DNA from 3 places in the Pseudomonas sp. NFXW11 genome. Region 3 is predicted to be linked to each of the others. Evidence: riboswitches for the same ligand, from Rfam matches in the RefSeq annotation. Region 3 holds a riboswitch; each other region holds the start of a gene.
What was found. Region 3 has a riboswitch for cobalamin ahead of cobW (cobalamin biosynthesis protein CobW). Riboswitches for the same ligand answer to the same signal wherever they lie in the genome.
Positions count from the first base shown of each region.

Region 1: linked by a shared signal. The riboswitch ahead of cobO (cob(I)yrinic acid a,c-diamide adenosyltransferase) and the one ahead of cobW (cobalamin biosynthesis protein CobW) in region 3 are both predicted to bind cobalamin.
Region 2: linked by a shared signal. The riboswitch ahead of J4P02_RS23300 (TonB-dependent receptor plug domain-containing protein) and the one ahead of cobW (cobalamin biosynthesis protein CobW) in region 3 are both predicted to bind cobalamin.

Region 1 is NZ_JAGEKI010000028.1:44,577-49,445, reverse strand. Features, by position in the region: gene J4P02_RS29205 (cobyrinate a,c-diamide synthase) at 1-251, opposite strand, end outside; gene cobO (cob(I)yrinic acid a,c-diamide adenosyltransferase) at 262-873, opposite strand; cobalamin riboswitch at 954-1,187, opposite strand; gene J4P02_RS29195 (hypothetical protein) at 1,358-1,939, shown strand; gene J4P02_RS29190 (PQQ-dependent sugar dehydrogenase) at 2,010-3,329, shown strand; gene J4P02_RS29185 (O-methyltransferase) at 3,332-3,994, opposite strand; gene J4P02_RS29180 (C40 family peptidase) at 4,016-4,549, opposite strand; gene J4P02_RS29175 (C40 family peptidase) at 4,714-4,869, opposite strand, start outside.
Region 2 is NZ_JAGEKI010000017.1:5,649-10,517, forward strand. Features, by position in the region: gene J4P02_RS23290 (arginine N-succinyltransferase) at 33-1,049, shown strand; gene J4P02_RS23295 (arginine N-succinyltransferase) at 1,081-2,106, shown strand; cobalamin riboswitch at 2,168-2,373, shown strand; gene J4P02_RS23300 (TonB-dependent receptor plug domain-containing protein) at 2,473-4,449, shown strand; gene J4P02_RS23305 ((2Fe-2S) ferredoxin domain-containing protein) at 4,461-4,869, shown strand, end outside.
Region 3 is NZ_JAGEKI010000014.1:140,332-145,200, reverse strand. Features, by position in the region: gene J4P02_RS21225 (cobalamin biosynthesis protein) at 1-49, opposite strand, end outside; gene J4P02_RS21220 (CbtA family protein) at 46-738, opposite strand; gene J4P02_RS21215 (CbtB domain-containing protein) at 750-941, opposite strand; cobalamin riboswitch at 1,037-1,268, opposite strand; cobalamin riboswitch at 1,325-1,536, shown strand; gene cobW (cobalamin biosynthesis protein CobW) at 1,635-2,705, shown strand; gene cobN (cobaltochelatase subunit CobN) at 2,709-4,869, shown strand, end outside.

The DNA.
Region 1 (4,869 bases), on a different contig from region 3:
GCGGCGGCTTCCCAGAGCAGGCGGCGGCTTTCCTGCTCACCCACCATCCACATGTCCAACTGGTACACCGGGGCACCGCTGGCACGTTCGAGAATCATCGGGTCGAGAAAATCCGGACCGCACTTGAACACCCGAACCTTGCGCCCCTGATTGCGGTGCAGGCGGGCCAGGGCGGCGGTCACGGTAGTCTTGCCCTGGCCAGAGGCCGGAGCGGCGATCAGCACCGCCGGGCAATGACGAACATCGGTCATGGTTTCACACTCACAGCTCAACACCTTTCTGCGCCTTGATACCGGCCTGGAACGCGTGCTTGAGCATGCCCATTTCGGTGACGGTGTCCGCCAGCTCGATCAGTTCCGGCTTGGCCCCGCGGCCAGTCACCACCACATGCTGCATCGGCGGACGAGCCTGCAAGTCGCTGAGCACCTGGTCCAGGTCGAGGTAGCCATGCTTGAGGGCGATGTTCAGTTCATCGAGCACCACCAGGCCAATCTCCGGATCCCTCAGCAGCTCCTTGGAAACGGCCCAGGCCGCTTCCGCGGCGGCGATATCGCGCTGGCGATCCTGGGTTTCCCAGGTAAAGCCCTCGCCCATCACATGGAACCGCACTTGCTCGGGGAAACGCCGAAAAAACAGCTCTTCGCCCGTGCTGTTGCGCCCCTTGATGAACTGCACCACGCCACAGCGCATGCCATGGCCCATGGAACGCGCCAGCATGCCGAAGGCCGAACTGCTCTTGCCTTTGCCGTTGCCGGTCAGCACCAGCAGCAGCCCGCACTCATTGGGCGAGTTGGCAATGCGTTCGTCGATCACGGCTTTCTTGCGCAACATGCGCGCCAGATGGCGCTCGTCACGATCGGGGGATTCACTCATGGGGCTGCTCTCCATTGAGACAGGGGAACGGCGGGCAGGAAAAGACCGGGACGGCGCTAGCCTGGCATCGCCCACCGTGATGCCGTTGGATGGATCAGGCCGGTCTCCGGGCTCATGAGGGGCATCGCTGCCGGACTGCGCGCCTTCCCGTGTGGTTTGACACAGTGGCATCAGGCGCAGTCTTGACTCATCTACCGTTGCGGGGGCAGCGCCGGAATCGTCGTCGGCTCCATCGCTGGAACAGGCCCTGACCGGCTTCCCTGTTTCACTCTGTCGACCCTCGGCCACAGAGCACCTGAAACAAGTCGCGAAGGTTAAGGGGTCGGGGGTGGAGCGTCAATTGAAGCCGGCCGCAACAAGCAACGGAAAATTGCACTGCATCAACAAAATGACGCCAAACTTGTGCCACACTCAGAGCACTGATATCAAATAGCCACAATCCAAAATCAACAGTCCTGCCACACAACAATAAGGGGTGAGTTCGATGCAAGGCATGATCATCAGCAATCCAAAGCTGGAATTCCTGCGACCGATGCTGGAACGCTGGTTCGATTGCATTGACCGCTACAACGCAGTGCGCGGCGATAATGAAACCCCTTACTGGTTCGACGAACAGGCCAACCTGGGCTTGCTCTCCGCCGCCGCCTGGATGGCCGAGATGGTCAGCCTGGAGCACAGCCCCAGCAAGAAACAGCAGGAAGAAGGCGCACGCAATGCCCGTACCGACCTCTACCTGGCCACCAAGGAAGAACGCGCCTATATCCAGGCCACCCAGCGCTGGCCACGGGTCAACAGCCTGCAACTGACCCAAGCCCTGCAGGACATTGCCAACGACGCGAAGAAAATCAGCTATGCCAGCGACCTGAAGCTCGGCTGCCTGTTCGTCGCCCCGCAGAAGGCCCAGCACAGCGCCACCCCGGAAGAACTCCAGGACATGCTCGACGACCTGCAGAAGGAACACTGCTGCGCAGTGGCCTGGTACTTCCCCTATGCCTACCGCAAGCTGCACAGCGAAGCCGGCAACTACCATCCCGGGGTCGCGGTACTGTTCAAGGAAGCCCGCTAGACAAGGGCAACTATCCGCTGGCTATGCTTCTCTATGACTACGACGTCTGTGCATTCATAGGGAAATCAGCATGTTCAAGCTTCAACACACCTTGCTTGTCGCCATCGCCGCCGGCCTTGCCGCCTGCGGCGAAACGTCCAGCCTGCAGGTCGCCGATGGCACCGGGCCCAACCCCAGCTTGCCGCAACCCAACCCCACACTGATTCCCACGGTAAACATCGCCCCGGCCATCGGCTGGCCCAAGGATGCCAAGCCTTTGGCGGCTGCCGGCACCCAGGTCAATGCCTTCGCCGAGAACCTCGATCATCCACGCTGGCTCTATGTGCTGCCCAATGGCGATGTGCTGGTGGCAGAGACCAACGCGCCGCCCAAACCCGATGACAACCAGGGCCTTCGCGGCTGGATCGCCGGCAAGGTCATGGGCCGGGCCGGCGCCGCAGTGCCCAGCGCCAATCGCATCACCCTGCTGCGGGATGCGGATCATGATGGCGTGGCGGAAACCCGTAGCACCTTTCTGGAGAATCTCAACTCGCCGTTCGGCATGACCCTGGTGGGCAATGACCTGTATATAGCGGACACCGACAAATTGCTGCGCTTCCCCTACCACAACGGTGACACTCGGATCAGCGCCGCCGCGACCAAGGTCGTCGACCTGCCTGGCGGCACGCTCAACCACCACTGGACCAAGAACGTCATCGCCAGCAAGGACGGCAGCAAGCTCTATGTCACCACCGGCTCCAACAGCAACGTCGGGGAAAACGGCATGGACCAGGAACAGGGCCGGGCGGCGATCTGGGAAGTGGACCGTGCCAGCGGCCAGCACCGCCTGTTCGCCACCGGCCTGCGCAACCCCAATGGCCTGGCCTGGGAGCCGGTCAGTGGCGCGCTATGGACGGCGGTGAACGAAAGGGATGAGATCGGCAGCGACCTGGTGCCGGACTACATCACCTCGGTCAAGGACGGCGCCTTCTATGGCTGGCCCTACAGCTACTACGGGCAACATGTGGATGTGCGAGTCGAGCCGCAGAACCCGGAACTGGTGGCCAAGGCGATTGCCCCGGACTACGCCGTGGGACCACACACCGCCTCACTGGGGCTGGCGTTCGCCGAGGGCAGCAAGCTGCCCGCGCCCTTCACCAAAGGCGCCTTTGTCGGCCAGCACGGCTCCTGGAACCGCAAGCCCCTGAGCGGCTACAAGGTGATTTTCGTGCCCTTCAGCGCGGGTCACCCTCAAGGCAAGCCGATTGACGTGCTCAGCGGCTTTCTCAGCGCCGATGACAAAGCCATGGGACGCCCGGTCGGGGTGGTGATAGATCGGCAAGGGGATTTGCTGGTGGCCGATGATGTGGGCAACAAGATCTGGCGTGTATCCGCCGCCAAGGCGCCTTGAATTCAGCGCTTGCGGCACAGGGTCAGGCCGTCTCCCAAGGGCAGCAGTGACAGATCGATGCGCGGGTCATCCTTCAAGGCGCGATTGAGCGCCTGGATGGCCCGGGTATCCTCACTGGCAGCGTGCTGTTCCAGCACCCGCCCACTCCACAAGGTGTTATCGAACACCACCAGGCCGCCGACCCGCAGCAGGCGCAGGGCCGACTCCAGGTACGCCGGATAGTTGGCTTTGTCGGCATCGATAAAGATCAGATCGAAAGAGCCCTGCTGCCCTGCCCGCTCCAGATCGCCCAGGGTTTCCAAGGCAGGTGCCAGGCGCAGGTCGATGCACTGTTCCAGCCCCGCCTCCTGCCAGTAGCGACGCGCCGTGGCGTTGTAGTCGCCTGGAATATCGCAACAGATCAGCGACCCCTCATCAGGCAACGCCTGAGCCATGCACAAGGCGCTGTAGCCAGTGAAGGTGCCCACCTCCAGCACCTGCCGGGCGCCGATCAGCTGGATCAGCAAGGCGAGAAACTGGCCCTGCTCCGGCGCTATTTGCCAGCGGGCATTGGGCAGCGCCTGGGTTTCATCCCGCAGACGCCGCAGCAACGGCGTTTCACGCAGGGAAACGTCCAGCAGGTATTGGTAGAGGGCATCGTCGAGGTTGAGCGTACGGGCGGTCACGAGAACCTCGACTGAAGAGGACTAGGGATTGTGCGCCAGATGTTCCGGCTGCAGCACGCGCTTGGCACCCAGATAGGCTTTCTGCCAATAGGCCTTGGACAGGCTGTCGAGCTTCACCGTACCGCCCGTGGCCGGGGCATGCACGAAGCGCCCTTCACCGACATAGATACCGGCATGGCTGACCTGGGAGCCGCCATTGGTGGCGAAGAAGATCAGGTCGCCGGTCTGCAGGGCAGACTTGCCCACATCCGGCGCCTGCATGCCGATCATCTCGCGGGTCGAGCGTGGCAGCGAGATACCGGCGGCATCGCGGTAGACATAGCCGATCAGACCGCTGCAATCGAAACCGGAATCCGGAGTATTACCCCCCCAGCGATAAGGCGTGCCTACCAGGCCCAGGGCGCGGAACAGCACATCTTCGGCCACCGGATCGAAAGACTGCGAGGAATTGAATACCGGGGCACGCACCACAGGTGCAGGAGGCGAGGTACGGCTGGCGCAGGCGCTGAGCAGCGCGGCGAGAACAATCAGGGCGAAACGGGCTGAGGTCGACATAAGCTGAACAATCCTGATCGGGATGCGGCTTTCTCTGCCGTGGCACTGAAAACAAAACCGCGTAAGCAGGGCTTACGCGGTTAGTTTCAACAATAGATCAGGATTCTAGCGTCTACGCGCCAAACTTCAAGTAAGACTTTAACTTCGCCTTACAAGTTGTCCGCTTATTTGCGCGCGGTGACCACTGTCGGGGCCATGGCGAGTGCGCGCTTGGCTTCGATAAAGGTCTTGCTCCAGTAGCTGTCGCCCAGGCTGTCGACCCGCACGCCACCGCTGCGGCGGCTGCTGGAGTGGATGAATTGATCATCGCCCAGGTAGAT
Region 2 (4,869 bases), on a different contig from region 3:
TGGCGAGCGGCCCTTGATACAGGAGTACCCCCATGCTGGCCTTGCGTCCCGTGGTGTTGTCCGATCTGCCCCAACTCCAGCACCTGGTGCGTGGCCGCCTGCTGGGCGTGACCTCCCTGGTGGACGATCAACACTACCTGCGGGAAAAAATCCTCGACTCCCAGGCGTCCTTCGCCAAGCCCCAGGCCAGCCAGGGCCCGGAAAACTACTTCCTGGTGCTCGAAGACCCGGCCAGCGGCCAGTTGCACGGCTGCTCCGATATCCTCGCCACTGCGGGCTTTGCCAGCCCCTTCTACAGCCTGCGCAACCGGCCCTTTATCAGCAGCTCCCGGGAGCTCGACATCGAGCACGCGGTGCCAACCCTGTCGCTGTGCCAGGACCTCAGCGAACAGACCCTGTTGCGCAGCTACCATATCGACCCGGCGCTGGCGGGCACGCCCCTGGCACAACTGACCTCGCGCGCACGCCTGCTGTTGATCGCCGCGCACCCCGAGCGCTTCGCCGACAGCTGCATCAGCGAGATCGTCGGCTACAGCGATGCCAGCGGCCACTCGCCGTTCTGGGCCGCGGTGGGCCAGCACTTCTTCGACCTGCCCTACGTCGAGGCCGAGCGCCTGTGCGCCTTGCAGGGCCGCGGTTTTCTCGCCGAGCTGATGCCGCAGTACCCGCTGTATATCCCGATGCTGGCGCAAACCGCCCAGGACTGCATCGGGCGCATTCACCCCGAGGCCCGGGAAGCCTGCGACATCCTGGTGGATGAAGGTTTTGCCCCCACCCAGTACGTCGACCTGTTCGATGCCGGGCCAACCCTGCAGGCGCGCACCCAGGAGCTGCGCTCGATCATCCAGAGCCGGGTTGCCAGCAGCTACCTGTGCACCCAGAGCGGCCAGGGCCGCCCGTGGCTGCTGAGCAACGAGCGGTTGCAGGGTTTTCGGGCGATAGTCGCGCTCCTCGACGAAGCCCCGGGCGATGTGGTCGGCCTCGACGCGGCGATGCTCCAGGCCCTGCAACTGGCCCCGGGCGAAGCGGTGCGAGGCATCGCCCTATGAGTTGCCCCCCAATGATCCACGGAGCGGCGCAATGATTGTGCGACCGATCCGCCTCGCCGATGTGCCGGCGGTGCTGGCCCTGCTCGACGGCAGTTGCCGTGGGCTGAACGACCTGTCCAGCGATCCCGGGCGCCTGACCCAGCGAGTGCGCTGGGCCCAGCGCGCCTTTGCCGGCCAGGTGGAACGGGCCGATGCCGACTACCTGTTTGTGCTCGAGGACGACGAGCAGCAAGTGATCGGCATCTGCGGCCTGAGCGGGGCGATTGGCCTGCGCGAACCCAGCTACAACTACCGAGTTGGCATCACCCGCGGCCGGGCCCCGGAGCTGGGCATCGAGAAGCAGATCCCGACCCTGTTCCTGTGTAACGAGATGACCGGGCAATCCCTGCTCTGCTCGCTGTTCCTGCGCCGCGACCAGCGCCGGGGCGACACCGGCCGCTTGCTGTCCAGCGCGCGCCTGCTGTTCGTCGCCGAATACCCGGCGCTGTTCGGCGACAAGCTGGTGGCCGAACTGCGCGGCCAGGTCGATAGCCAGGGTCGCTCGCCGTTCTGGGACAGCCTGGGGCGGCACTTCTTCAAGATGGATTTCCACCAGGCCAATCGCCTGTCCAGCCATGGCGGCAAGGCCTTCATCGCCGAACTGATGCCGCGCCAGCCGCTCTACACCTGCCTGCTCAGCCCCGAGGCGCAAGCCGCTATCGGCCAGGCCCACCACAGCACCGCGCAGGCGGTGAGCCTGCTGCGCGACGAAGGCTTCAGCCACCAGGGCTGCATCGACATCTTCGACGGCGGGCCGCTGCTCGAAGCCGAAGTGGCGAAAATCCGCAGCGTGCGCGAGAGCCAGACCCTGCCCCTGCTGGTGGGCACCCCGGACGACCAGGCACCGCTGTGGCTGATCCACAACCGGCGCCTGGAAAGCTGCCGCATCACCGCCGCCCCCGGGCGCCTGGTGTCCGGCTGCCTGCTGGTGGACCGCCTCACCGCCAAGCGCCTGCAACTGCAACCAGGCGACACAGTGAGAGCAGTGCAAGCGGCAAGCTTCAAGCTGCAAGCGTAGAGCTCGAAGCAACAGCTTCTGGTTTGCAGCTTGCCGCTTGGAGCTCGCAGCTTTGCTGCGTAATATGCCCGCAGTTTCAGGTGCCCCATGCCGCCGTGCATGGGGTGAAACGGGAAACCGGTGCGCCCTCTTCCAGGGCCAGTCCGGTGCTGCCCCCGCAACGGTAAGCGAGTGCTGCATCCAACACGCCACTGTACCTACAGGTATGGGAAGGCGGATGCCGCCAGCCTCGCAAGCCCGGAGACCGGCCTGCAACTTCTGTTTGGCAATCCTGCGGTGGGCGGGCATGGGCCGGTATGGTCGCGTGCGCGTGGCCGCTACCTTCGTCCTGCGTGCTTCCCGAAAACACTTTCGAGAAGACCAAGAATGACAACCTTCAACACCTTCCTTGCGCGCGACTGGCGCGCCCCGCGCCGCACCTTCGGCGGCGCCCTGCTCGGCTGCCTGATCAGCCCCCAACTGCTGGCCGACGACAACAGCCTGAAACTGCAAGAGCAATTCGTTTCCGCACCGTCGGTGGAATCCACCACCGTGGCCGAGATGGCCCAGTACGGCAGCAAGGTGGAGATCATCGACCGCCAGCAGATCGAACGCGCCGGCCCCAGCAGCGACATCACCCGGGTGCTGCAGATGTACGTACCGGGCCTCTACGTGGCGCCGAAGAACGGCCCCTTCGACTACGGCACCTACTCCCTGCTGGGCGGCCGCAACGACGACACCCTGATCCTGCTGGACGGCGTGCGCCTGAACAACCGCCTGTACGGCGGCCTGTACCTGGATACCCTGCCGGCCAACGCCATTGAGCGCATCGAAGTGCTCAAGGGCGGCCAGAGCCTGCTGTTCGGCACCCAAGCGGTGTCCGGGGTGATCAATATCGTCACCCGCAGCCCGCAGACCCGCGACGCCTCCGGCGAGGTCAACCTGGGCCTGGACAGCTTCATGGGCAGAAGCGGCGATGCCCGCGTCGAGCGCATCCTTAGCAACGGCCTGGGCGACCTGGGCCTGCTGGCCTATATCAGCCACAACGTCTCCGACGGCTACCAGCCGTTTCGCAACAGCGCCTACAACGCCAACACCCGCGAGAAGAAACGCGCCTACGAGGTGACCACCTTCGGCGCCAAGGCGATCCAGGGGTTGGGGGATGATTCGCGCCTGGAACTGTTCTACCAGTACAGCGACGCCAACCTGGATTTCGCCCGCCCGCTGAACAACAAGAAGACCACCAACGACCGCATCCAGCAGATCGCCACCGCCACCTTCGAACAGCGCCCGAGCGAGCGCTTCAGCTACTTCGTCAAGGGCCATATCAACGACTGGGACACCCGCTACACCCGCATCAACAGCACCAGCAGCGGCGCCACCCAAGTGATCAACCACAACGACTACTGGGGCTTCACCGACTGGGGCCTGCAGGCCGAGGGCAAGGCCGAGCTGGACGGCGGCCATGTGCTGGTGTTCGGCAGCGACAACCAGTGGTTCAAGGGCCAGGACGACGTACTGAAAATCGACGACAACAAGGCCCAGGCCAATGCCCTGTACACCCAGTTGCGCCCAGTGTTCGAGGCCCTGCCCGACTGGCATCCGAGCATCGGCGTGCGCCACGAGAAAATCAGCGGCGGCGAAAGCGCCACGGTGGGCATGCTCACCTCGCTGTACGACCTGACCCCCAACTGGCAACTGCGCGGCCAGTTCGGCAGCGCCTTCAAGCTGCCCAATGCCGAGCAGCTGTTCGCCAACGAAGAGGATGAAAAGGGCAACCGCAACCTCAAGCCGGAAAAGAGTGTGAATGCCGAGCTGGGCCTGGACTACAAGGGCCGCCTGCTGGCCGGCGAGTTCAACGCCAGCACCACGGTATTCCAGCGCAAGATCGACGACCTGATCGCCCTCGATGGCATCCACTGGGCCAATGGCGAAGGCCGGATCAAGGTACGCGGCATCGAGGTCGACGGGCGCTGGCAATTCAGCCCGCAGTGGACCCTCTCGGCCGACATGACCCGCAACCTGGTGGAGTCGCGCAACGGCGTGACCCTGAGCAATATCCCCGGCTTCTTCGCCCGCTCGCGGCTGGGCTTCGAATCCCAGGATCGGATGTGGGGCCTGGGCGGCGCGATCCGCTACATCGGCCAGATCAACAGCCCGAAAAAAGTCGACTACGGCCACTATTCGGTGGTGGACGCCGACGCCTACCGCTACCTCGACGCGGCCCAGCAGCACCGCCTGAGCCTGCTGGTGGAAAACCTCTTCGACCGCGACTACAGCACCAGCATCGCCAGCAACAACCCACGGGTGGACAACCTGGGACGGCCCTTCACCACCGAGGTGCGCTACACCTACCGCTTCTGAGGACAGCAGCCATGCACAAGGATTATCAACGAGTGCTTTTTGTCGGCCCCGGCCTGCTCGCCGGCGCCCTCGGCGAAGCCTTTCGCCGCGAGCTGGCGGTGCTGCGCGGTAACGACGCCAGCACCCGGGTGATCGACACCCTGGACGGTTTCGACAGCCTCTGGGCGGCGCTGGGCGAAGCCTTGCCTGAGGACGGCGCAGCCCTGTTGGTGGTGGACCTGGAGCCCAGTTCCGACAGCGCCTACCTGGACTGGCTGCGGGACGAACTGGGGCGCCTGGCCCGGGCCCATCCCCAGGCACCGCGGCTGTGGATCACCGCCCAGGCCCTGGGCCGCCGCGGCCTGGATGCGGCCCTGGCCTGCGCCAGCATCAGCCAGCACGAGCGCCACCTGAGCTGCGACCAGGTCAATGCGGTGCCCA
Region 3 (4,869 bases):
GGCAGCCCAGGCCGACCACCAGGGTCGGCGCTGCGCGGGTTGCGATCATGCCGAGTAGCGGTCGCGACGGAACAGCCAGGCGCTGATCAGTCCCAGGGCCAGCCAGAAAGCGGCGTTGGTCAGTTGCGAGGCGATCTTGAACTGCGCTTCCAGCGCCTCTGGCGCCAGCATCGAGTGCACTTCCGGCTGTGGCGCGCCGATTACATGGGGCACCACCAGGATCGCCGCGCCCAGGGCTTTGAGCAGCCAGTTGCCGGCGAACACCATCAGCGCGATGCCCACTGCGGTGGAGGCGGCAGTACCGACCCACCAGATCTGCCGCTGCACCAGGTCGGCGGCGGCGGTGCCCGGCAGCTCCGGCGGCAGGCCCAGGGTTGGCGCCAGGCAGAAGGTGGCGTAACCGGCCAGGCCCCAGAGCAGGCCCTGGGAGGTGCGGTTGGGCGCGCGCAGGGTGTAGAGGCCGGCCAGCATCAGGGCGAAGCCCACGGCCACCACCAGGTTGCCGCCGGTGGTGGACAGCACGCGCTGCCAGCCGTCTTCCGGTTCCCAGGCTTCGGCGTCGTGGCTATGGCCGGCCATGGCGCCTTCGGCATGTTGATGAACTTCGGCCGCCGGGGCCTTCTCGTAGGTTTCCGCCTGGAGAATCAGCGGGGCGACCCAGAAGCTTTGCAGCAGGGTCAGCAGCAGGGCGGCCAGCAGGCCGGTGAAGCCTGCAGTCTGGGCAATGCGCTTGAACATGGCGGCAGGTCTCAGTGGCAAGGGAAGGCGGCGCTGTGGCGGGTGTCGTGGGCGGCGTTGTGCACCGCTTCGATATGCGAGAAACCGGCGAAGTACACCAGGCAGGCGCCGAGGATCGAGGCGCTGATGGCGGCCACCAGGCGCTGGCCCAGGGTGCTGGTGCTGCTGGCGGAATGGCTGCTGGTGCTGCTGATGATCGACATGGCGCTTCCCTCTGGAATGTCAGCGGCAAGCGGCGCAGGAAAACCCCGCGTGAGGCCCACGCAGGGTTTGCAACAGCGCCCGCCCACCGCGGGTTTGTTATTTGGTATTGCGGGCCGGTCTCCGGGCTCGCGAGGGGCAGGGGCCGTGTCTGTCATGCACGCCATGCCGGCAAGTGTCGCCTTCCCATGCACTGGGCACAGTGGCTTTGACACTTCGCTCGCTTACCGTTGCGGGGGCAGCATCGGACTGGCACGGCCTGTTCAAGCCCGTGATTCACCGATTTCCCGTTTCACCCTGTGAAGGGCACCCGTAACAAGTTGTGTAGGAGATCATGGGCGGGGCAGGGCCGTCAATTGCCGATTGACCGCCCCCCGCGCTCTGCGTAGCCTTGCGCGATTGAGGTTCTTTGGCCCTGAGCCGGAGCTAAGATGGGAACGCGGTTCAAGCCGCGGCTGCCCCCGCAACTGTGAAGGGTTTGATTTCTGCAAGGCCACTGCAAGCGCGTCCAGGACGCCAGCGGGAAGGCGCAGGAACCGTCAGTCCAATGACTGGCCAGCCCCCAGCCAGGAGACCTGCCTCGATCCAAGACTTTCACTACAACCGGGCGGGGTGATCCGGTGGCGAAATCTCCGCGCGCCTTCGCGCTGCGGTTCTCGTCTCCTATGCCCGCCACCTTTGCCAAGGGGCATCCGATGAAAACACTGGCCAAACTCCCTGTCACCATCGTCACCGGCTTCCTTGGTTCGGGTAAGACCACCCTGCTGCGGCACATGCTGGACAACGCCCAGGGGCGGCGCATCGCGGTGATCGTCAACGAGTTCGGCGAGCTGGGCATCGACGGCGAAATTCTCAAGCAGTGCTCCATCGGCTGCACCGAGGAAGAGGCCAGTGGCCGGGTCTATGAGCTGGCCAACGGCTGCCTGTGTTGCACCGTGCAGGAAGAGTTCTTCCCGGTGATGCGCGAGCTGGTGGCGCGCCGTGGCGATCTCGACCATATCCTTATCGAAACCAGTGGCCTGGCCTTGCCCAAGCCCCTGGTGCAGGCCTTCCAGTGGCCGGAAATCCGTAGCGCCTGCACTGTGGATGCGGTGATCACCGTGGTCGACAGCCCGGCCGTGGCCGCCGGCACCTTCGCCGCCTTCCCCGATCAAGTGGACGCCCAGCGCAAGCTCGACCCCAACCTGGACCACGAATCGCCCCTGCATGAGCTGTTCGCCGACCAACTGTCCAGCGCCGACCTGGTGATTCTCAACAAGACCGACCTGATCAACCCCGCAGACCTGGCCAAGGTGCGCCTGGAAGTGGCCGAGGAGCTGCCGCCGGCGGTCAAGGTCATCGAAGCCAGCAGCGGTCGCCTGCCGCTGGACGTGTTGCTGGGCCTGGGCGCCGGTTCCGAGGAACATATCGATGGCCGCCACAGCCACCACGACCATCACCACGACGGCGATGACGATCACGACGACCACGATCACGACGCCTTCGACTCGATCTCCATCGAACTGCCCGAGGCCGATGAAAGCCTGCTGCTGGACGCCCTGACCCAACTGGTGGTCAAGCACGGCATCCTCCGGGTCAAGGGCTTCGCGGCCATCCCCGGCAAGCCGATGCGCCTGCTGATCCAGGGCGTGGGCACCCGTTTCGACAAGCACTTCGACCGTAAGTGGGGCGCCGACGAAGCCCGCACCACGCGCCTGGTGCTGATCGGCCAGGAGCTGGACGCCGCCCAGCTGGAAGCGCAACTGCGCGCCGCCCTCGGCGCCTGACCCATGCACCTGCTCAGGACCCAGCCCGGTGGTTTCGTCTCGGATGACAACATTGCCGACCTTGGACAAACCCCCGCCGAGCTGGTGATCCTGTGCAGCGGCGATTCCAGCCTGGCGTTGCTGGCGGAGGCCGCCGAGCAATTGCCCGCGGACTACCCCAGCCTGCGCCTGGCCAACCCCATGCAGGTGCAGAACCACGCCTCGGTGGACCTTTATGTCGACCAGGTGCTGCGCCACGCCAAGCTGATTCTGATTTCCCTGCACGGCGGCATTGCCTATTGGCGCTATGGCGTCGAGCAACTGGTGGAGCTGTCGCGGCGCGGTGTGCAGTTGATCCTGATGCCGGGGGACGACCGCCCCGACCCGGAACTCAGCGACCTGAGCACCTTGCCAGCCGCCGAGCGCGACCGCCTGTGGCAGTTTCTGCGCCAGGGCGGGCGCGACAACGCGCTGAATTTCTACCGTTGCCTGGCCGGCCTGCTGGGCCGCGACTACCCCTGGGATGAACCCCAGGCCCTGCCACGCACGGCGATCTACCACCCCCTTAAAAGCCAGGCGAGCCTCGGCCACTGGCAAGCCGACTGGCAGCCCGGGCAGGCGGTGGCGGCCTTGCTGTTCTACCGCTCTCACCTGCAGGCGGCCAATACCGCCTTTATCGATCTGTTCTGCCAGCGCCTGCAGGCCGCGGGGCTCAACCCGCTGCCGATCGCTGTGGCCAGCCTCAAGGAACCCGGCTGCCTGAGCCAGGTCGAAGACTGGCTGGAACAGGCCGGTGCCGGGGTGATCATCAACACCACCGGGTTTGCCCAGTCCAGCCCGGAGGCCCCGCACCTGCGGCCGTTCCGCCGTGATATCCCGGTGCTCCAGGCGATTTGCGCCCAGGACAACGAACCCGGCTGGCGGGACAGCGAACAGGGCCTGGGCCCGCGGGACCTGGCCATGCACATCGCCTTGCCGGAGCTCGACGGGCGCATCATCACCCGGCCCATCAGCTTCAAGGACCTGGCCTGGCGCAGCGAGCGCAGCCAGTCGGACGTGGTCTGCTACCGCGGCCAGCCCGAGCGCATGGATTTCGTTGCCGAGCTGGCGCGGCGCTGGGTCGAGCTGGGGCGTTTACCCAATGGCGAAAAACGCATCGCCCTGGTGCTGGCCAACTACCCGACCCGGGATGGCCGCATCGGCAACGGCGTGGGCCTGGACACCCCGGCGGCGGCGCTGAATATCCTCAGGGCCCTGCAGGCCGAGGGCTATCCGCTGGCGAGCGAACTGCCGGCCAGCGGCACCGAGCTGATCCAGCAGTTGCTGGGCGGGGTCAGCAACGACCTGGAAAGCCTCGACCTGCGGCCCTGCCAGCAAAGCCTGGCGATGGACGACTACCTGCGGATGTTCCAAGCCCTGCCCGAGGCCAACCGCCAAGCAGTGCTGGAGCGCTGGGGCCCGCCACAGCAGGACCCGATGTGCCGCGATGGGCGGTTGATGGTGGCCGGCCTGCGCCTGGGCCTGAGCTTTGTCGGCATCCAGCCGGCCCGGGGCTATCAAGTGGACCCCAGCGCGGTGTACCACGACCCGGACCTGGTGCCGCCCCACGGCTACCTGGCGTTCTACTTCTGGTTGCGCCAGGTGTACGGCGCCCATGGGGTGATCCATGTCGGCAAGCACGGCAACCTGGAGTGGCTGCCGGGCAAGGGTGTCGGCCTGTCCGAGCAGTGCTGGCCCGATGCGCTGCTGGGCCCGCTGCCGAACATCTATCCGTTTATCGTCAACGACCCGGGGGAGGGTGCCCAGGCCAAGCGCCGCACCCAGGCGGTGATCATCGACCACCTGATGCCGCCGCTGACCCGCGCCGAAACCTACGGCCCGCTGCGCAACCTGGAACTGCTGGCCGACGAATACTACGAAGCCCAGCTGCTGGACCCGCGCCGGGCCCGGGAGCTGCAGCGGGACATTCTGCGCCTGGTGCGCGAAACCCATATCGACCGCGAGCTGCAACTGGACGGGCAGCTGGACAGCGACGCCGACGCGGCGCTCTGGCTGCCGCGCCTGGACACCTACCTCTGCGACCTCAAGGAATCGCAGATCCGCGACGGCCTGCATGTGTTCGGCGAGTCCCCCACGGGGCGCCTGCGCATCGATACCCTGCTGGCCTTGCTGCGCATTCCCCGGG